One region of the Streptomyces thermocarboxydovorans genome, then DNA from elsewhere that is predicted to be linked to it. Evidence: riboswitches for the same ligand, from Rfam matches in the RefSeq annotation. Region 1 holds a riboswitch; each other region holds the start of a gene.
The links. Region 1 has a riboswitch for cobalamin ahead of ABD198_RS11245 (ribonucleoside-diphosphate reductase subunit alpha). Riboswitches for the same ligand answer to the same signal wherever they lie in the genome.
Positions count from the first base shown of each region.

Region 2: another riboswitch for cobalamin. It lies ahead of ABD198_RS07045 (cobalamin biosynthesis protein); the one in region 1 lies ahead of ABD198_RS11245 (ribonucleoside-diphosphate reductase subunit alpha).
Region 3: another riboswitch for cobalamin. It lies ahead of ABD198_RS04755 (energy-coupling factor ABC transporter permease); the one in region 1 lies ahead of ABD198_RS11245 (ribonucleoside-diphosphate reductase subunit alpha).

Region 1 covers NZ_BAAAGU010000019.1:35,441-42,368, forward strand. Annotated here, with positions in the region: gene ABD198_RS11245 (ribonucleoside-diphosphate reductase subunit alpha) at 1-2,340, opposite strand, end outside; cobalamin riboswitch at 2,463-2,600, opposite strand; gene ABD198_RS11250 (GNAT family N-acetyltransferase) at 2,653-3,156, opposite strand; gene mctP (monocarboxylate uptake permease MctP) at 3,293-4,921, opposite strand; gene ABD198_RS11260 (DUF3311 domain-containing protein) at 4,918-5,184, opposite strand; gene ABD198_RS11265 (GntR family transcriptional regulator) at 5,412-6,176, opposite strand; gene nagB (glucosamine-6-phosphate deaminase) at 6,346-6,928, opposite strand, start outside.
Region 2 covers NZ_BAAAGU010000011.1:339-7,266, forward strand. Annotated here, with positions in the region: gene ABD198_RS07025 (class II aldolase/adducin family protein) at 1-563, opposite strand, end outside; gene ABD198_RS07030 (lysozyme) at 758-1,510, shown strand; gene ABD198_RS07035 (inorganic phosphate transporter) at 1,688-2,965, shown strand; gene ABD198_RS07040 (hypothetical protein) at 3,011-3,235, shown strand; cobalamin riboswitch at 3,363-3,502, shown strand; gene ABD198_RS07045 (cobalamin biosynthesis protein) at 3,636-4,577, shown strand; gene ABD198_RS07050 (cobyric acid synthase) at 4,574-6,109, shown strand; gene cobN (cobaltochelatase subunit CobN) at 6,106-6,928, shown strand, end outside.
Region 3 covers NZ_BAAAGU010000007.1:66,068-72,995, forward strand. Annotated here, with positions in the region: gene ABD198_RS04730 (PAS domain S-box protein) at 1-76, opposite strand, end outside; gene ABD198_RS04735 (DUF1330 domain-containing protein) at 316-663, shown strand; gene ABD198_RS04740 (hypothetical protein) at 1,132-1,503, shown strand; gene ABD198_RS04745 (hypothetical protein) at 1,666-2,403, shown strand; partial or broken gene ABD198_RS04750 (beta-ketoacyl synthase N-terminal-like domain-containing protein) at 2,806-3,102, opposite strand; cobalamin riboswitch at 3,136-3,316, shown strand; gene ABD198_RS04755 (energy-coupling factor ABC transporter permease) at 3,347-4,054, shown strand; gene ABD198_RS04760 (energy-coupling factor ABC transporter substrate-binding protein) at 4,051-4,434, shown strand; gene cbiQ (cobalt ECF transporter T component CbiQ) at 4,439-5,188, shown strand; gene ABD198_RS04770 (energy-coupling factor ABC transporter ATP-binding protein) at 5,185-6,030, shown strand; gene ABD198_RS04775 (PucR family transcriptional regulator) at 6,235-6,928, shown strand, end outside.

The DNA.
Region 1 (6,928 bases):
CAGGGAGCAGGCGACCGCCTCGGGATCGGCGGTGGGCTGCGCGGGGACGGTGGGCTGCTGCGCGCGGGCCGCGCGCGCGATCCGGGTCGCCGGGCGCGAACGCAGGTAGTACGTCGTCTTCAGGCCCGATTTCCAGGCGTACGCGTACATCGAGGAGAGCTTGCCGATGGTCGGCGTCTCCATGAACAGGTTCAGGGACTGGGACTGGTCCAGGAACGGGGTGCGGGCGGCGGCCATGTCGATCAGACCGCGCTGCGGGATCTCCCAGGCCGTGCGGTACAGCCGCCGCACGTCCTCGGGGATCCACTCGAAGCCCTGCACCGAGCCGTTCGCCTCGCGCAGCGCCTCCCGGGTGCGCGCGTCCCACACCCCGAGCCGCTTCAGATCCTCGACCAGGTAGGAGTTGACCTGCAGGAACTCACCGGAGAGCGTCTCGCGCTTGAACAGGTTGGACACCTGCGGCTCGATGCACTCGTAGACGCCCGCGATGGAGGCGATGGTGGCGGTCGGCGCGATCGCCAGCAGCAGCGAGTTGCGCAGGCCGGTGGAGGCGATCCGCTCCCGCAGCGCCGCCCAGCGTTCCGGCCAGGCGAACTCGACGTCGTAGTGGTCGGGATGCAGCACACCCCGGGCCGTGCGGGTCTTCCCCCAGGCGGGCAGCGGCCCGTTGCGCTCGGCCAGGCCGGCGGAGGCCTCGTAGGCGGCGAGCATGATCCGCTCGGCGATCTTCGTGGACAGCGCCTTCGCCTCGGGGGAGTCGAAGGGCAGGCGCAGCTTGAAGAAGACGTCCTGCAGCCCCATCGCGCCGAGGCCCACCGGCCGCCACTTGGCGTTGGAGCGCGCCGCCTGCTCGGTCGGGTAGAAGTTGATGTCGACGACCCGGTCGAGGAAGGTCACGGCCGTGCGCACGGTCTCGTCCAGCCGCTGCCAGTCGATGTCCCCGGCCGCCGGGTCGGCGAACGCGCCGAGATTGACCGACCCCAGGTTGCACACCGCCGTCTCGCCGTCGCCGGTGACCTCCAGGATCTCCGTGCAGAGGTTGGAGGAGTGGATCACCTGGCCGGGCTCGGCGGTCTGGTTGGCGGTGCGGTTGGCGGCGTCCTTGAAGGTCATCCAGCCGTTGCCGGTCTGCGCCAGGGTGCGCATCATCCGCCCGTACAGCTCACGCGCGGGCAGGGTCTTCCTCGCCAGGCCCGCCGCCTCCGCCCTGCGGTAGGCCGCGTCGAACTCCTCGCCCCACAGGTCGACCAGCTCGGGCACGTCCGAGGGCGAGAACAGCGACCACTGCTCGTCGGCGCTGACCCGCCGCATGAACTCGTCCGGCACCCAGTGCGCCAGGTTCAGATTGTGCGTGCGCCGGGCGTCCTCACCCGTGTTGTCGCGCAGTTCCAGGAACTCCTCGATGTCCGAGTGCCAGGTCTCCAGGTACACCGCCGCCGCGCCCTTGCGCCGGCCGCCCTGGTTCACCGCGGCCACCGAGGCGTCCAGCGTCTTCAGGAACGGCACGATGCCGTTGGAGTGCCCGTTGGTGCCCCGGATCAGCGAACCCCGGGAGCGGATGCGGGAGTACGACAGCCCGATGCCGCCGGCGTGCTTCGAGAGGCGGGCCACCTGGTGGTAGCGGTCGTAGATGGAGTCCAGCTCGTCCTTGGGGGAGTCCAGCAGATAGCAGGAGGACATCTGCGGGTGACGGGTGCCGGAGTTGAACAGCGTGGGGGAGGAGGGCAGATAGTCCAGCCGGCTCATCAGCCGGTACAGCGCCGCGACCTCCTCCAGCGCGCGGACGGTGTCGTCCTCGGCGAGACCGGCGGCCACCCGCAGCAGGAAGTGCTGGGGCGTCTCGATCACCTTGCGGGTGATCGGGTGCCGCAGCAGATAGCGGCTGTGCAGGGTGCGCAGGCCGAAGTAGCCGAAGCGGTCGTCGGCGCCGGTGTCGATCAGCGCGTCCAGGCGCTCGGCGTGCCGCCGGACGAACGCGGCGGTCCGGTCCGCGATGAGGCCCTCGCGGTGACCGGTCGCGACGGAGGTGGTGAACGAAGTGACGCCCTGGGAGGCGGCCTCGGCGCGGATGCCGATGGTCAGCAGCCGGGCGGCGAGCCGGGAGTAGGCGGGGTCCTCGGAGATCAGCCCCGCCGCCGCCTCGGTGGCCAGCTCCCGCAGCTCAGCCTCGTCGGCGCGGGCGGACCGGCCGCGCAGCGCGGCGGCGGCCACCCGGCCGGGGTCGGCGTCGGGCAGGTCGGCGGTCAGCTCGGTCAGGGTCCGCAGCAGCGCGGCACCGGGGCCGTCGCCCGCCTCGGTCACGTCGATCGCTGAAGCCGGATCGGCTGGCGCGATGGTCACGTGGGGTCTCCCTCGCTCGGCACAGGGGCCTCGTCGAGGGCAGGAGGCAGCTCACGAGCGCACACGGCGCCGCGTCCACCGGCCCATTCCGCGAGGCCCGGACGTCAGGGCACCCGACCGGACGGCCGGGCGCACTGTCGGCAGGTCCTCGGACTTGGCCCGTGGCACGCACACGAGAGGCGGGCAGGCACGAGTACACCGTTGCGGGACAGTTCCGGATTCGCACCGGATTCCCCTGCGGCGACAGCGAGCATGAGCATACATCTTGTGCCGGGTGGTGCGAGCACCCCCATATGTTGTGCCGCGATGCTGTCAGAGCGTCAGTTCATAGGTGAGCAGCGTGAGGTCGTCCAGGTGCGGGACCGGATTCCAGTCCCGCTCGGGGGTGCGGACGAACCCGAGCCGTTCGTAGATGCGGTGCGCCGCATGCATCGACGCCTGCGTGGACAGCACCATCCGCTCGCACCCGAGCGCCCGCGCCCGCTCCACACAGGCACGCACCAGGGCCTCCCCGGCGCCCCGCCCCCGGCCGGCCCGGTCCACCGCGAGCATCCGTATCTCGGCCTCGCCCGGCCCGGCGATGTCCGCCATCGGCCCTCCGTCCGGCACGAACGTCACCCCGCCCAGCAGCCGCCCCCGCTCCTCGGCGACCAGCACCTCGGCTGCCGCCGCCCGCTTGGCCACGTCCCGCAGCTCGCCCAGGTAGGCGTCGCTCTCCCCGAAGTCCAGCAGCCCGTCGTCGAGATAGGCCCGGGCGGTGATCTCCCCCAGCTCCTCGTACTCCTCGGCCTGCACCGGCCTGATGACGATGTCCATGGAGCGAGTCTGCCGCACGGGTACGACAACGGGCCGCCGGATCTCTCCGGCGGCCCGTGCCCGGCCCACGACGGCGCGGGAACCGCGCTCAGCGCATCAGTGCGTCAGCGCGTCAGCGCATCGGAGCGTCAGCGCGTCAGTGCTCGGCGGCCGCGGTGGCCGGCGGCAGCTCCACCTGGACACCGGGGTCGCCCGCGTCCGCCGTGTAGTCCGACGGCTGGGTCTCGTCGTTGCCCTCGGGCGCCTTGACCGCCTTGAACACGAAGGTCAGGACCACAGTCACCAGGACGTTGATCACAAAGGCGGTGAGACCGATGTACCCGATCTCGCCGATGCCCGGGATCTCGTCCGCGGAACCGCCGAAGTGCTTCTGCGTCGGCGAGGACACCCCGTACGCGGCGGCCGTGCCGTAGATCATGCCGACCGCCCAGCCGGCCAGCAGCGCCCACCGGTGGAACCAGCGGGTGAACAGGCCGCCCACCAGCGCCGGGAAGGTCTGCAGGATCCAGATGCCGCCGAGCAGCTGGAAGTTGATCGCCACCGTCTTGTCCATGGTCAGGACGAAGACCAGCGCACCCACCTTCACCAGCAGCGAGACCAGCTTGGACACCCGCGTCTCGTCCTTGGGTGTGGCGTCGGGCTTGATGAAGTCCTTGTAGATGTTGCGGGTGAACAGGTTCGCCGCCGCGATCGACATGATCGCCGCCGGCACCAGCGCGCCGATGCCGATCGCCGCGAAGGCCACACCCGCGAACCAGTCCGGGAACATGTTCTCGAACAGCTGCGGGATCGCCAGCTGGCCGTTCTGCACCTTCACCCCGGCCGCGATCGCCATGAAGCCGAGCAGCGCCAGCAGGCCCAGCATCAGGGAGTACAGCGGCAGGATCGTGGTGTTGCGGCGGATCACCTCACGGCTGCGCGAGGACAGCGTCGCCGTGATCGAGTGCGGGTACATGAACAGCGCCAGCGCCGAACCGAACGCCAGCGTCGCGTACGTCCACTGGCCCGCGTCGCCCGGCACCAGCGCACCGCGCGGCTGGCCGGTGGCCGGGTTGGTCTCGCCGAACGCCTTGCTCGCGCTGGCGAAGATGTCGTCGAACCCGCCCAGCTTGATCGGGATGTAGATGATCGCCACCGCGATCACCAGGTAGATCAGCGTGTCCTTGACGAACGCGATCAGCGCGGGCGCCCGCAGACCGGACGAGTAGGTGTACGCGGCCAGTACACCGAAGGCGATCAGCAGCGGCAGGTCCTTGATGAACCAGTTGGTGCTCTCCCCGCCGCCGACGCCCATCACGTCGAGCACGGCCTGGATGCCGACCAGCTGCAGCGCGATGTACGGCATCGTCGCCAGGATGCCGGTGATCGCCACCGCCAGCGACAGCCCCTTCGAGCCGAAGCGGCCGCGCACGAAGTCGGAGGTGGTCACATAGCCGTGCTTGTGCGACACCGACCACAGGCGGGGCAGGAAGGTGAAGATCAGCGGATACACCAGGATCGTGTACGGCACCGCGAAGAAGCCCGCCGCGCCTGCCGCGTAGATCGCCGCCGGGACGGCCACGAAGGTGTACGCGGTGTACAGGTCACCGCCCAGCAGGAACCAGGTCACCCAGGTGCCGAACGACCGTCCGCCCAGGCCCCATTCGTCCAGGGTGTGCTCGTTCGCCGCCTTGCGCCAGCGCGCGGCCAGGAAGCCCATGACCGTGACCAGCACGAAGAAGAAGATGAAGACGGCGAGCGCTACGACGTTGACGTCCTCGTTCACTGCTCCGCACCGCCCTTCGAGGCCTTGCGGGCACGCTGGTCACGCTGCCAGAGCTTGTAGGCGACCATCGTCAGCGTGGTCGAGATCAGCACCCACAGCATCTGGTACCAGTAGAAGAACGGGATGCCGATCAGCACCGGGTCGGTCTTGGCGTACGAGCCGACCCACAGCATGGCGACGAACGGTGCGACGAGGCAGAGACCGATGACGACGCGCACGGGCGTCACCACTGGTTCCCTGCCGGTATCTGGGGCTTGCGACATCTGCGGCTCCTGTCCCCTCACGGATCACCGGCTGGCAATGCGCAGGAAATCTAGGTCAGGCGCACCAGGTCAGGAACCCCGTGTCCGCTCAGCGGTATGCGAGCGCCGCTCAACCGCAAAACAACAGCAACGAAATCTCTGTCAACCGTCCGATTTGCCGGGAATGGGTGGCTCGCCGAGGGTCGCGGACGGCCCCGCCGAGAGCGCGCGGGACCGCAGCGGACCGCTCACTCCTGAGGGCGCCTGAGCCGGGCGACGAACTTGTACCGGTCGCCCCGGTACACCGAGCGCACCCACTCCACCGGCTTGCCGTCACGGTCCAGCGAGTGCCTGGAGAGCATCAGCATCGGCAGGCCCACATCGGTGCCCAGCAGGCCGGCCTCGCGCGGGGTGGCCAGCGAGGTCTCGATGGTCTCCTCGGCCTCCGCCAGATGCACGTCGTAGACCTCGGCGAGGGCCGTGTAGAGCGAGGAGTACTTCGCCAGGCTGCGGCGCAGCGCCGGGAAGCGCTTGGCGCTCAGATGGGTGATCTCGATGGCCATGGGCTCGCCGTTGGCCATCCGGAGCCGCTCGATGCGCAGCACCCGGCCGCCGGGCGCGATGTCCAGCAGCTCGGCCAGCCGGTCGTCGGCCGTGATGTACCCCAGATCGAGCAGCTGCGAGGTCGGCTCGAGTCCCTGGGCGCGCATGTCCTCCGTGTACGAGGTCAGCTGCAGCGCCTGCGACACCTTGGGCTTGGCGACGAACGTGCCCTTGCCCTGGATGCGCTCCAGGCGCCCCTCGACCACCAGCTCCTGCAGCGCCTGGCGCACGGTGGTGCGCGAGGTGTCGAACTCCGCGGCCAGCGTCCGCTCCGGCGGCACCGGAGTGCCGGGCGGCGCGGTCTCGGTCATGTCCAGCAGGTGCTTTTTCAGCCGGTAGTACTTGGGCACGCGCGCCGTACGGACCGTGGTCCCGTTCTCGTTCTCCGCACTGCTGACGTCGGTGCTCATGCTCTGCCTTCCCGGCTCCGAGTCCCGAAGCGACCGACATCCCCATCGGCCACGGAGCACATCGTGGCACGGCTCGCGGCGGGGCGGTGCCCCGCACGCTCCGTGATCTCCTCTGTATACCGCCGGGACGGGGGCTGGTCTAGTCCATGACGGGGTCGTGAGACGGTGATCAGAGCCCCTGCCACCGCGGCTTGTTCGCGTAGGTGTGACGGAAGTAGTCGGCCAGCTTCAGCTTGGAGGCGGCGGCCTCGTCGACCACCACGGTGGCGTGCGGGTGCAGCTGCAGCGCCGAGGCCGGGCACACCGCGGCGACCGGGCCCTCCACCGTGGCCGCGATCGCGTCCGCCTTGCCCTCGCCGGTGGCGAGCAGCACCAGGTGGCGGGCCTCCAGGATGGTGCCGATGCCCTGGGTGATGACGTGGTGCGGCACCTGCTCGATGTCGCCGTCGAAGAAGCGCGCGTTGTCGATCCGCGTCTGCTCGGTCAGCGTCTTGATCCGGGTGCGCGAGGCGAGCGAGGAGCACGGCTCGTTGAAGCCGATGTGCCCGTCCGTGCCGATCCCGAGCAGCTGCAGGTCCACGCCGCCCGCCTCGGCCAGCGCCCTGTCGTACGCCTCGCAGGCGCCCTGTACGTCCTCGGCGGTCCCGTCGGGGCCCATGAACGACTCCATCGGGATGCCGAGCGGCTCCAGCACCTCGCGCCGCAGCACCGAGCGGTACGACTCGGGGTGGTCGGCGGGCAGCTCCACGTAC
Region 2 (6,928 bases), on a different contig from region 1:
GTCACAGTCCCGTGGTTCTGCAAAAGGCAACCCGTGCGCCCGCTCAGCGCATCGAGCATGTTCTCGGCCAACTCCTCCGTCCCGTAAGTCGCATAGCGGGCAACCCGGACGGGCCCGCCGAGGGCCGCGGCCATGTAGTGGATCAGCGGGAGCTCGTGGACGAGCGTGGAGACGGCCGTCGCGTGCACGGCGTGGGTGTGGACGACGGCGCGGGCGTCGGTCGCGCGGTACACCGCCAGATGCATGGGCAGTTCGCTGGTCGGCACGAGCGTGCCGAGGACCTGGCGGCCGGTGAGGTCGACGCCGGTCACGTCGTCCGGCGTGAGCCGGTCGTAGGGCACTCCGGACGGTGTGACCAGGACCGTTTCCCCGACGCGCACCGAGACGTTGCCGGAGGTGCCGACGACCAGACCCTCGGCGGCGGTCCGGCGCGCGGTGTCCACCAGGTCGGCCCAGGCGCGTGCCTCCTCCTCGCTCACACGCCGCCTTCGCGATTCCCCCACGTCCCCCGCACCGTTTCCGACGCCACTGGCGTCACGCCGGTCGTCCCGCTGCTCAGCCATACCGTGATCCTGCCAGGAGTCCTCCAGGGCCCTTTGAGCCAGGGCACTTTAGGGCGGAATGCGACCCTCCGTAAGGGTGCATATCCCCCATTTCGACCAGCGGAATCACCTTGGCCGGAGATCGTCCCGTATTCAACGATCTTCCAGTAGCGTCGAGGCGTTCACGTGCACATCGCCATATCCGGGGGGAAACAATGGCCCGTGATCGCATGCCGGCGTCCCGTCGCCGCCGCAGGCTCCTCACCGCCTCCGTGGCCGCGCTCGCGCTCGGCGGGACCGTCCTCGCCGAGGCGCCGGCCACCTCGGCGAGCCGCCCGAAGGGGCACGACGTCTCGTCGCACCAGAAGAGCGTGAACTGGCAGAAGGCGAGGTCCAAGGGCGCCCGGTTCGTCTACGTCAAGGCGACCGAGTCCACCACCTACCGCAATCCGTACTTCCGGCAGCAGTACGACGGCTCCCGCAGGGCCGGGCTGATCCGCGGCGCCTATCACTTCGCGCTGCCGGACCGGTCCTCGGGCCGGACCCAGGCGGCCTGGTTCGTACGCAACGGGGGCGCCTGGAGAGCCGACGGGCGCACGCTGCCGCCCGCTCTCGACATCGAGTACAACCCGTACGACCGCAAGGAGAAGTGCTACGGGCTGAGCAAGGCCCGGATGACCGCCTGGATCCGCTCGTTCAGCAACGAGGTCCACCGGCGCACCGGGCGCCGTCCTGTGATCTACACCACCACCCACTGGTGGCGGACCTGCACCGGCAACAGCCCCGCCTTCGGCCGGGACCACCCGCTGTGGATCGCCCGTTACAGCAGGTCGGGGCCGGGTGCGCTGCCGGCGGGCTGGTCGTCGTGGACGTTCTGGCAGTACGACAACAGCGGCACTCTTCCGGGTGACCAGAATTACTTCAACGGGTCGCTCGGCCGGCTGAAGGCACTGGCACGGGGGGACTGAGCGGCCGTCTCGCCGCGCCGTCGCGGGGCCGGGCGTACCGTACGGGTCCGGCCCCGCCGTCCGGCGGAACAACAGCCGCCCCTTCCGGTCACCGCCGTGCCCCTCCCAGTTCATCTTCCGTTCACCCTGGTTACCTACGTTCGACCAGCCAATGACCTCGAACGATTGCCTGGGTAAATGGAAAGCTTCTCGCTGATCCTCGCGATTGTGGTGGTGACCGCACTCGCGTTCGATTTCACGAACGGTTTCCACGACACCGCGAACGCGATGGCAACGACCATTTCGACCGGTGCGATGAGGCCCAAGGCGGCAGTGGCCATGTCCGCCGTCCTCAACCTTGTCGGTGCATTTCTCTCGGTGGAGGTCGCCAACACGATCTCCAAGGGTCTCGTCGACGAGACCGGCATCCGTCCCGAGGTCATCTTCGCCGCCCTGGTCGGCGCGATCCTCTGGAACCTCCTCACCTGGCTGGTCGGTCTGCCGTCCAGCTCCTCGCACGCCCTGATGGGCGGTCTGATCGGCGCCACCGTCGCCACCGCCGGAATCGGCGCGGTGCACGGCGGCGTGCTGGTCACCAAGGTGCTGATCCCGGCGCTCGCCGCCCCGCTGGTGGCCGGCATCGCCGCGATGCTCGCCGCCCGGCTGACCTACCGCCTCGGCCGGAAGGCCGACGGCAAGGCCGCCGAGAAGGGCTACCGGGCCGGGCAGATCGCCTCCGCCGGCCTGGTCTCCCTGGCCCACGGCACCAACGACGCCCAGAAGACGATGGGCATCATCACCCTCGCCCTGATCGCCGGCGGCGCCCTCGCCCCCGACTCCGACCCGCCGCTGTGGGTCATCCTCTCCGCGGGCGTCGCCATCGCCCTGGGCACCTACCTCGGCGGCTGGCGCATCATCCGCACCATGGGCAAGGGCCTGACCGACCTTCAGCCGCAGCAGGGCTTCGCCGCCCAGACCAGCGCCGCCACGGTCATCCTGGCCTCCTCCCACCTCGGCTTCTCCCTGTCCACCACGCACTCCGTCTCCGGCTCGGTCATGGGCGCGGGCCTCGGCCGCAAGGGCGGCGTGGTCCGCTGGTCGACCGCCACCCGGATGTTCGTCGCCTGGGGTCTGACGCTGCCCGCCGCCGCGCTCGTCGCCGCTCTCGCCGAGTGGGTCTGCGGCTTCGGCGACTGGGGCACCGTCCTGGTGGCCGTCTTCCTGGTCGCCTCCAGCGCCGCGATCTGGAAGATCTCCCGGCGCGAGGTGGTCGACCACACCAACGTCAACGCCCCCGAGACCCCGGCCGAGGAGCCGGCCGGCGTGGTGACCCAGGCCATCGCCGCCGTCACCCCGCCGCCCACCGGCGCCCTCGAGGAGGAGCTGACGGCCACCGTCTCTGCCCCCACCGCTCCTGCCCCCACCGCTCCGGCGCCCGCCGACCCGGCGAACCCGCCGGCGAAGACCACCGTCTGACCGCCCCGTCCCTCACCCGGGCTCACGAAGGAAAGCAGCAGAGCAATGAAGATCGACTGGGCGGCCCTCGGTTCCGTCTTCGGCGTCAGCCTCGTGGTCACGGTGGCACTGGTGGCGCTGTTCACACTCGGCATCACCGGCCTGTCCCGCCGCGAACGGGCCGCCGAGCAGGGCCGGTCCGCGGCCCTGGCGCTCACCGGTGCCTACGCCTGCTTCGCCGCCTGCGCGGCGGCGGTGGGCTACGGGATCTATCTGATCATGGCAGCCTGATCCCCGCGAGCGTTTCCGGAGGGTGGTGCGAGGCGATGCCTCGCACCACCCTTTCGCGCTCCCCCACCCGAACCCCTCTGTGGGCCTCAGCACACTTCAGCCTCGCAGGTCAACGGCAAGTTGACGGCCCTTCCGGGGGCGTGGTGGACTGCCGGAGCCAAGTGCGGCGGCAGGAGAGGAAGCCGGTGGAAGTCCGGCGCGGTCCCGCCACTGTCACCGGGGTGACCAACCCCGGGAGCCAGGAACTCTCACCGCCGGTCTCGTCGAACCAGGGCGCGGACACCCTGAGTGAGGACATATATCGCCATGCGCGGCTGCCTGTTGAGGTCGATCAGCGACGCACCGCCCCGTACCGGGGCACCCCGGAGCATTCCCACCGGATCCGTCACCGGCTGAACCCATGGGTGCCGATCGCGTGTTCGCGTACGGCTCCGCCGCCGGCTTCCTCGGCGACCTGCTGCTCGGCGATCCCCGCCGCGGGCATCCGGTCGCGGCTTTCGGGCGGGCCGCGGCTGCCGTGGAACGTGTGCTGTGGCGGGACCATCGCGGCTGGGGCGCCGCGCACACCGCCGTCTGCGTCGGCGGGACGGTCGCCCTGGGCGGCCTGGCCGCCCGCTGCGTACGCCGCTCCCCCGCCGCCTCTCTCGCCCTGACCGGCGTCGCCACCTGGGCCGTGGTGGGCGGCACCTCGCTCGCCCGGGAGGCCCGCGCCATCGCCCGTGCCCTTCAGGCCGGTGACGTGAAGGCGGCCCGGGCACGGCTGCCGCATCTGTGCGGGCGCGACCCGCAGGCGCTGGACGCCGACGGCATCGCCCGCGCGGTGGTGGAGTCCGTCGCCGAGAACACCTCCGACGCGGTGGTCGGCGCCCTGGTGTGGGGTGCCGTCGGCGGGGTGCCGGGGCTGCTCGGCTTCCGCGCCGTCAACACGCTGGACGCCATGGTCGGCCACAAGTCGCCGCGCTACCGCCGCTACGGCTGGGCGTCGGCCCGCCTTGACGACCTGGCGGGCTGGCCGGGGGCGCGGCTGACCGCCGCCCTGGCCGCGCTCGCCGGTCCGGACCCGAAGGGCGCGGTGCGGGCCTGGCGGGCGGACGCCGCCAAGCACCCGAGCCCCAACGCGGGCCCCGTGGAAGCCTCGTTCGCGGGCGCGCTGGGTGTGCGGCTCGGCGGCACGCTGTCCTACGGCGGGCGCATCGAGCACCGGCCGGTGCTCAACGGGCAGGGGCGCGCGGTGACCGTGCCCGACATCGAACGGGCGGTACGGCTCTCCCGAAGGGTCGGCTGGCTCGCGCTGGGCGCCGGCGCCGTGGCGCGCAGGCTCATGAAGGGACGGGGCGCATGAACGGTGGGGGGCTGCTGGTCGCCGGGACCACCTCGGACGCCGGCAAGAGCGTGGTGACCGCCGGCATCTGCCGCTGGCTGGTCCGTCAGGGCGTCAAGGTGGCGCCGTTCAAGGCGCAGAACATGTCGCTGAACTCGTTCGTGACCCGGGAGGGCGCCGAGATCGGCCGGGCGCAGGCCATGCAGGCGCAGGCCTGCCGGCTGGAGCCCACGGCGCTGATGAACCCGGTGCTGCTCAAGCCCGGCGGGGAGCAGAGCAGCCAGGTGGTGCTGCTCGGCAAACCGGTCGGCGAGCTGAGCGCACGCGGCTACCACGGCGGACGCCAACAGCGGCTGCTGGGCACCGTGCTGGACTGCCTTGCGCAGTTGCGGGGCACGTATGACGCGGTGATCTGTGAGGGGGCGGGCAGCCCGGCGGAGATCAATCTGCGCCGGACCGACATCGTGAACATGGGGATCGCGCGGGGCGCGCGGCTCCCCGTGCTGGTCGTCGGCGACATCGACCGCGGCGGTGTCTTCGCCTCCTTCTTCGGCACCGTCGCCCTGCTCTCCCGCGAGGACCAGAAGCTGGTCGCCGGCTTCCTGGTGAACAAGTTCCGCGGCGACGTGTCGCTGCTTCAGCCGGGCCTCGACATGCTGCACGGCCTCACCGGGCGGCGCACCTACGGGGTGCTGCCGTTCCGGCACGGGCTCGGCATCGACGAGGAGGACGGGCTGCGGGTCTCGCTGCGCGGCGCGGTGCGCGAGTCGCAGGTGGCCGCGCCGGTCGGCGAGGACGTGCTGCGGGTCGCGGTGTGCGCGGTGCCGCTGATGTCCAACTTCACCGACGTGGACGCGCTCGCCGCCGAACCGGGCGTCGTGGTGCGGTTCGTGGACCGTCCCGAGGAGCTGGCGGACGCCGACCTGGTGGTGGTCCCAGGAACCCGCGGCACCGTGCGGGCGCTTGAGTGGCTGCGCGAACGGGGCCTGGCGGAGGCGCTGGTGCGCCGGGCGGCCGAGGGACGTCCCGTGCTCGGCATCTGCGGCGGTTTCCAGATCCTCGGCGAGCACATCGAGGACGAGGTGGAGAGCCGCCGGGGCCGGGTGACCGGGCTCGGGATCCTGCCGGTACGGGTGCGGTTCGCCCGCGAGAAGACCCTTACCCGGCCCGCCGGCCAGGCCCTCGGAGAACGCGTCGAGGGCTACGAGATCCACCACGGCATCGCCGAAGTCCTCGGTGGTGAGACGTTCATCTCCGATGACCATGGACACAGCCTGGACGGCTGCCGGGTCGGGCACACCTGGGGCACCCACTGGCACGGCTCGCTGGAGTCGGACGGCTTCCGGCGTGCGTTCCTGCGCGAGGTGGCCGCCGCCGCGGGCCGCCGCTTCACACCCGCCCCCGACACCTCCTTCGCCGAGCTGCGCGAACAGCAGCTGGACCGGCTCGGCGACCTGATCGAACAGCACGCGGACACGGACGCGCTGTGGCGGCTCATCGAGTCCGGCGCGCCGCAAGGACTGCCCTTCATCCCACCGGGAGCGCCCGCATGAGCACTGTGTTGTTGTTGTCGACCGCCGACACCGATCTGCTGGCGGCGCGGGCCGGCGACGCCGAGTACCGGATCGGCAACCCGACCCGCGTGGACGTCACCGACGAGCTGCCCGCGCTGCTGGACGGCGCGGACATCGCCGTGGTGCGGCTGCTCGGCGGCAAGCGGGCCTGGGAGGACGGGCTGGCCGCGGTGAAGGCCTCGGGCGTCCCGGCCGTGCTGCTCGGCGGAGAGGCCGTGCCCGACGCCGAGCTGATGGCCGAGTCGACGGTGCCCGCCGGTGTGGTGGCCGAGGCGCTGCGCTACCTGGTCGAGGGCGGGCCGGACAACCTCACCCAGCTGGCCCGCTTTCTGTCCGACACCGTGCTGCTCACCGGCGAGGGCTTCGACGAGCCACGGAAGATGCCCGCCTTCGGCGTGCACGGCGAACGCCCCCTGCTCGACGGCCGCCCGACCGTCGGCGTGCTCTTCTACCGGGCGCACGAGCTGAGCGGCAACACCGCTTTCGTCGACACCCTGTGCGACGCGATCGAGGCCCGCGGCGCCAACGCCCTTCCCGTGTACTGCGGTTCACTGCGCGGCGCGGACCCGGAGCTGTACACGCTGCTGTCGAAGGCCGACGCGCTGGTCGCCACCGTGCTCGCCGCCGGCGGCACCCACGCCTCGCAGGCGTCCGCCGGCGGCGACGAAGAGACCTGGGACATCGGCGCCCTCGCCGACCTCAACATCCCCGTGCTGCAAGGACTGTGCCTGACCTCCCCGCGCGCCGCCTGGGAGGAGTCGGACGCCGCGCTGTCCCCCATGGACGCGGCGATGCAGG
Region 3 (6,928 bases), on a different contig from region 1:
GCGAGGGGATCACCTGGGTGCCCGGTTCCCGGGCGGCGACGGGACAGGTGGCCGTCGCGTCGGTCTTGTTCTTCATGTCGGACCCAGCCGTGCTGCCGCCAGTGGTAAGGGCCCATCCCAGCACGCACGGACGCGGGCCACGCGGGCTTGTCGCCAACTGTCGCTATGGGGCCGAACCTGACGGTTCGGTGAGCGGCGGGGGCAGCGAATGGTCACTCGGGGTCCATTACCCGAAAGGTAATCGACCGCCTGTGCGGTTGCTGCCATGATCGGCGGCATACGGATTCCGACCGACCGATCGACCGGAGGGGCACCATGACCGCCTACGCCATCGCCCGGCTGCACCGGGTCACGCCGCATGCGGACGTCGCCGAGTACATCGAGCGCATCCAGGGCACCTTCGAGCCGTACGGCGGTCGTTTCCTGGTGCACGGCAGGCAGCACGAGGTGGTGGAGGGGGACTGGCCCGGGAATGTCGTGATGATCGCCTTTCCGGGGATCGCCGAGGCGCGGGCGTGGTGGAGCTCCCCCGCCTACCGGGAGATCGCCCCGCTGCGCACCCGGCACAGCGAGGCCGACATCGTCCTGGTCGAGGGCGTCCCCGAGGACTACGACCCGAAGGTCACGGCCCAGGCCGTGCGGGAGAGCCTCGACGTCGGGTGAGACGACACCGGGTGAGGCGGTCCCGGTCGCCGAGCTGGAGGGGCACGAGGGCGTAGTCGCCGGCCATGCCGCTGCCCGCCCATGCTGCCGCGGCTGGTGACCAGGACGCAGCAGCGGGGGGTGCCCGGCAGCAGCGGGCGGATCTGGGAGAACGAGCGGGCGTTGTCGAGGACGTTCAGCACCCGCCGGCCGTCCGGCACGCTGCGGAACAGGGCGGTGCGTTCCACCTGGTCGGCGGAGATCTGCGGGCCCGGCACGCCGGGGGCGCGCAGGAAGCGGTGGAGGACGGCGCTCGGCTTGCGCGGGGCCTGCTCCTCGTCGTAGCCGTGTCGGCGAAGAGCTGCCCGTCGGGAAAGCGGGCGTGCACCTGGTGGGCCCAGTGGACGGCGAGGGCGGTCTTGCCGACGCCGCCGGTGCAGGTGATCGATCCCGCTCGATGCGCTCCCGCGCCGTCAGCTTCCCCTTGGCGTGCTGCGCCGCCGTCGCCTTCTCGCCCGGGCCGGCGAGAACGTCGCGGCGGATGCGGTCGAGCTCGGCGATCCACTCGTGCAGGGTCATCACCGGCTCCCTTGCCGGATCAGCACCGTCCTGGGCCACGGCGAGAAGCCGTTTCTCCACGCGTTCCAGGGATTCCCGCAACCGGCGTTCCAGTTCGGCGTCGTGCAGGGGGATCCGGTCGAGCAGGCCGCTGGTCTCCCGGATTTCGCCCGGATGTCCGCCGTGGTCCCGCTCAGCTGCCGCACGCTCATCGGAAACCCTTCCGACACGGGAGGGGTGGCGGATGCGCACATTCGGATCACCACTGTCCGTACCGGTCCCGGAGCGCCTCAACTGCGCTGACATGAAGGTGCTGCACGGCGGGTCCTCCCGCGGGGAACGCAGACCGTCAGCTTTCTGCCACATTCCGGGCGACCGCCCCGCAATCGCGGGCGCGAGGTTACGTTTCCTTCCGGAATGGTCCGCGTCGAACTTTTCTGAAAGGAACGGGAATTGCGTATCCGAATGGCTCTCGGCACGATGCTCGCCGCCGCCGTGCTCACCGTCATGGCGCCCGCCGCACGGGCGGCCGGCGGCGACGAGGCACGGCCCACCGAGCGGTCCTGCGGCACGCTGCGGCTGACGGGCTCGCTGCCGGTGCCGCCCGCGGGGATGGCGGTGGAGCGGGAGGTGTCGATCGGCGCGGACTGCACGGCCCGGTACGGCACGGTGCGGATGGTGCCGGCCGGCAAGGCCGAGGGCGCGGCGGCCCGGACCATGGCGGCGGCGTCCGGCACGAAGAAGGCAGCGTCCGGCGCGACGGCGGCGTCCGGCACGAAGGCGGCGTCCGGCACGAAGGCGGACGGCACTCACCGGGTGTCGAGCTGGAACGAGATGTACGACTGCTGCAACATCCGGATGACCGGCCTGTACACGGCCTCCGAGTGGACCACCGGCGGCAGCCGGGTCGCGGCCGCTTCGACCGGGGCCACCCAGCAGTTCAACCGCGAGCCGTGGAACGCCGGCTGGTCGCTGGTCTCGGCCCGCAGCGACACCGACTGCAGCGCCGACTGCGCGGTCTCCCGCACCGAGGCGCACGCGGACTTCGGCTACCGGGGCATCTTCGACCCGACCGGCTCCTGGTACGCCAACACCCACCACTCCTACGTGGACCTCGCCGCCGACGGCACCGCCTCATGCCGCTTCGACGTGGAGGCGCGGCACACCTTCGCCGGCTGGAACTGGCGCCACGGCTGCGCCTGACGGGCGGCGGCAGCAACCTGTCACGGACGCGGCAGCGGTGCGACGGCGCTTCCTGCACTCGCCGGGACCTTTTCAGTCTCGCCCGCCGTGCCGGGGCAGGACGGGCACGTCGCCCGCTGGTGGATCCCGGACCCCGAGTGCGCCTCCCTGGGCGTCCTCTGAGCACCCCCGGGCGACTTCTCCCCGGTGAGACCAGTTCGCCGCCCTCCTCGGACACCACGGACTCGATGCGGCCGAGTTCGATGCCGGCGGCCCGTTCGCTCCCCAGGGTGGCGCAGAACGTGCCCCCGGCGGCCATGGGGTTCAGATAGCGCGCCTTCAGCTCCTCGCTGCCGTACAGCTGCACCATGCTGGTGCCGAGCACCGAGATGAAGAGGGTGAAGGCCGCTCCGGCGTCGCCGTATCGACCGCGTCGGCCTCGGCCGGGGTGAGCCCGGCGGAGGCGAGGGCGTGGCGGATGACGCGTTCCTGGGAGGGGCCGTTGGGTGCGGTGAGGCCGTTGCTCTCGCCGTCCTGGTTGACGGCGCTGCCGCGCGGCACGGCCAGCACCCGGCGTCCCTCGCGGCGGGCGTCGGACAGCCGCTGCAGCACCAGCACGCCGACGCGCTCGGACCAGCCGGTGCCGTCGGCGTCGTCGGAGAACGCCTTGCAGCGGCCGTCGGCGGCCAGCCCGCCCTGCCGGGCGAACTCCACGCGCCCCGGTGGCGGCTTGTCACCGGGCCGTGACGCGAACTACTGTCACCACGCCTTGGTGACGGGAAACCGGTGTGATGCCGGTGCGGCCCTCGCCACTGTGATCGGGAAGTCCGGCTCCGGTCCTCACGGACAGCCACTGGGTCTTGGGACCCGGGAAGGCGGAGCACGGGCGGTGGTACCCGTCAGCCAGGAGACCGGCCAAGGCACGTCAACCATCCACGAGGTGCTGGAGAGGGTCTGCTGAGCCATGCACATAGCCGAGGGTTTTCTGCCACCGGCGCACGCGGTCGCCTGGGGCGTCGCAGCGGCGCCGTTCGTGATCCACGGAGCCCGGTCGCTCATCCGTGAAGTGAGGGAACACCCCGAGAGCACGCTGCTGCTGGGCGCGTCGGGAGCCTTCACCTTCGTTCTGTCGGCGCTGAAACTGCCCTCGGTGACCGGGAGTTGCTCCCATCCCACCGGTACCGGGCTGGGAGCGATCCTGTTCCGGCCGCCGGTGATGGCGGTGCTGGGCACCATCACCCTGCTGTTCCAGTCGCTGCTGCTCGCCCACGGCGGCCTGACCACGCTGGGCGCCAACGTGTTCTCCATGGCGGTCGTCGGACCCTGGGCCGGTTACGCCGTGTACGGGCTGCTGCGGCGCTACGACGTGCCGCTGATGGCCGCCGTGTTCTGCGGCGCGTTCCTCGCCGACCTGTCGACGTACTGCGTGACCAGTGTGCAGCTGGCGCTGGCCTTCCCGGACCCGGGCAGCGGATTCCTGGGCGCGCTCGGCAAGTTCGGCTCCATCTTCGCGGTGACGCAGATCCCGCTGGCGGTCAGCGAGGGGCTGCTGACCGTGCTGGTGATGCGGATGCTGGTGCAGTCCAGCAGGGGCGAACTGACCCGGCTGGGTGTGCTGGTGGCCGGGGCGGGGTCCGCCCGCACCGCGGAGCGGAAGGCGGTGGCCCGGTGAAGCGCGGCACCCGGATCAACCTTCTGCTGCTGCTCGCGGTGGCCGCGCTCGCCGTGCTGCCGCTGGTGCTCGGGCTCGGCGACCACAAGGAGGAGCCGTTCGCCGGGGCGGACGGGGAGGCGGAGACCGCGATCACCGAGCTGGACCCCGACTACGAGCCGTGGTTCTCCCCGCTGTACGAGCCTCCGTCCGCCGAGATCGAGTCGGCCCTGTTCGCCCTGCAGGCCGCGATCGGCGCCGGGGTCCTCGCCTACTACTTCGGTCTGCGGCGGGGCCGCCGCCAGGGCGAGGCCAGGGCGCTGGTCCGCACCGAACCGGAGCACGAGCCCGCGGGCGACGGGGGCGGCGGCGACGAGACCGCGTCCCGGCCGCGGAGCTGACCGGGTGCTGTCGATCGACGCGGCGGCGCACAGCAGTCGCTGGCGCCGCCGGCATCCCGTGGACAAGGCGGTGCTCGGTCTTGGCCTGACGGTGCTGGCGATCTCGCTGCCGCCGTGGCCGGGCGCGGCGCTGGTGATCGCGGCCGCGCTCGTCGGGCTGCTGGGGCCGGCGGGCGTGCCGGCGCGGCGGCTGTGGCGCGCCTGGCGGGTGCCGCTGGGCTTCTGTGTCACCGGGGCGCTCACCCTGCTGGTGCGGGTGGGCGGGCCCGGCGGTTTCCTGGCGCTCGCCGGCGACGGGCCGCTGCGCGCCGGGGAGTTGCTGCTGCGCACCTCGGCCGCCTCGCTGGGCGTGCTGCTGTTCGCGTTCACCACCCCCATGTCCGATCTGCTGCCCCGCCTGGTCCGGGCCGGGGTGCCGGCGCCGCTGGTGGACGTGGCGCTGGTGACGTACCGCATGAGCTTTCTGCTGCTCGACTCGGTGCGGCGGATCCGGGAGGCGCAGGCGGCCCGGCTGGGGCACACCACCCGCGCGGCCACCTGGCGTTCGCTCGGCGGTCTCGGCGCCACCGCGTTCGTCCGGTCCTTCGACCGGGCGGCCCGGCTCCAGGCGGGACTCGCCGGGCGCGGCTACGACGGCACCCTGCGTGTGCTGGTCCCCGAGGCGCGCGTCTCCGTCCGCTTCACGGCGGCGAGCCTCGCCCTGCTGGCGGCGCTGACCGCCCTCACCTTCGTCCTGGAAAGGCCCCTGTCGTGACCGAACCGGCCCTGGTCGCCCTGCGGGGCGCGTCGTTCGCCTACGAGGACGGGCCGCTGGTGCTCAGCGGCCTCGACTTCGAGGTCCCCGAGGGCCGCGCGCTGGCGCTGCTGGGGCGCAACGGCAGCGGCAAGACCACGCTGATGCGGCTGCTCAGCGGCGGACTGCGACCGCTGGAGGGCGAGTTGACCGTCGGGGGCCGGCCGGTGCGTCACGACCGCAAGGGGCTGACCCGGCTGCGGACCACCGTGCAGCTGGTGGTGCAGGACCCCGACGACCAGCTCTTCGCCGCCTCCGTCGGCCAGGACGTGTCGTTCGGGCCGCTGAACCTCGGGCTGCCGGACGAGGAGGTGCGCGCCCGGGTGGCCGAGGCGCTGGCCGCGCTTGACATCTCCCACCTCGCCGACCGGCCCACGCATCTGCTGTCCTACGGGCAGCGCAAGCGGACCGCGATCGCGGGCGCCGTCGCCATGCGGCCCCGGGTGCTGATCCTGGACGAGCCGACCGCCGGTCTCGATCCCGACGGCCAGGAGAGGCTGCTGGCCACGCTCGGCCGGCTGCGGGCGGGCGGCACGACGGTGGTGATGGCCACCCATGACGTGGACCTCGCGCTGCGCTGGGCCGACGACGCCGCGCTGCTCACCCCGTCGGGTGTGCGCACCGGTCCGGCCGGTGAGCTGCTGGCCCGCGCGGATCTGCTGGCGGAGGCGGGGCTGCGGCTGCCGTGGGGTGTCGCGGTGGGGCAGTTGCTGCGCGCGCACGGGTGGCCGGCGGACGGGGGCGGGCCCCGGACACCGGAGGAGCTGGCCGCGCTCGCCGCGGCACACGCCACCGACCGATGAGTGCGGGGCCCTCCGCAGCGGCTCCGGATCCCGGCATCTGCCGGTGCCGGGAACCGGAACCTCCCCCGTGCTCCCCGCGCCCATGGTGCCCGTACACCGGCCCGGGCCGCATTGCCGGATTCCGGCAGCGTTCATTAGGGTCAGCCTGCCGGTGGGAGGCCAGGGGCGTCACACGGGCGTCAGGATCACGGGGGCCGGGGGAGCATGGTGGAGCGGGAGATTCCGGAGCAGTATCTCGAGGGGTACGCCCGTCTGCTCGCCGATGTGGCCGCCACCGGCCGGCGCCTGACCCGGGACGAGCTCTCCGCCCGCCGGGCGCTGGGCGAGCGGGCCGCGGAGGCCGGCTACGGCATGCGTGCCCTGGTCCGCGCCCATCTGTCCGCCGCCCGCACGGCCTGGCCGCGCGGCAACGGTTCGGTGGACGACGCGCTGGCGGCCGTCCAGCAGGCGGTGGACGCCTTCGCCGAGGGCTACGAGCGCGCCCAGCGGCTGGCGGTGCGCCAGGAGGTGGCCGCGCGCCGGGAGTTCATCGACGACCTGCTCTACGGGCGCAGCGACCTGGGCCGGCTCGCCGAACGCGCCGAACGCTTCGGCCTGCGCCTGTCCCACGCGCACGCCGTGGCGGTGGCCCGCGGCCCCGCCGCCTACGACGAGGGCGACGCCGTCCCCCGCCAGGTGGAGCGTGCGCTGATCGCCCGTTTCGGTGACCGCCATGTGCTGCTCAGCACCAAGGACGGGCGGCTGCTGTGCATCGCGCCCAGACACCAGAAGGAAGTGCTCACGGTCTTCGCCAAGCAGGCGCACGCCGCCACCGACGGCGGCCAGGTGGCCATCGGGCGGGCGCACAGCGGGCCGGGCGGGGTGGTGCAGTCCTACGAGGAGGCCTTGAGCGCGCTGG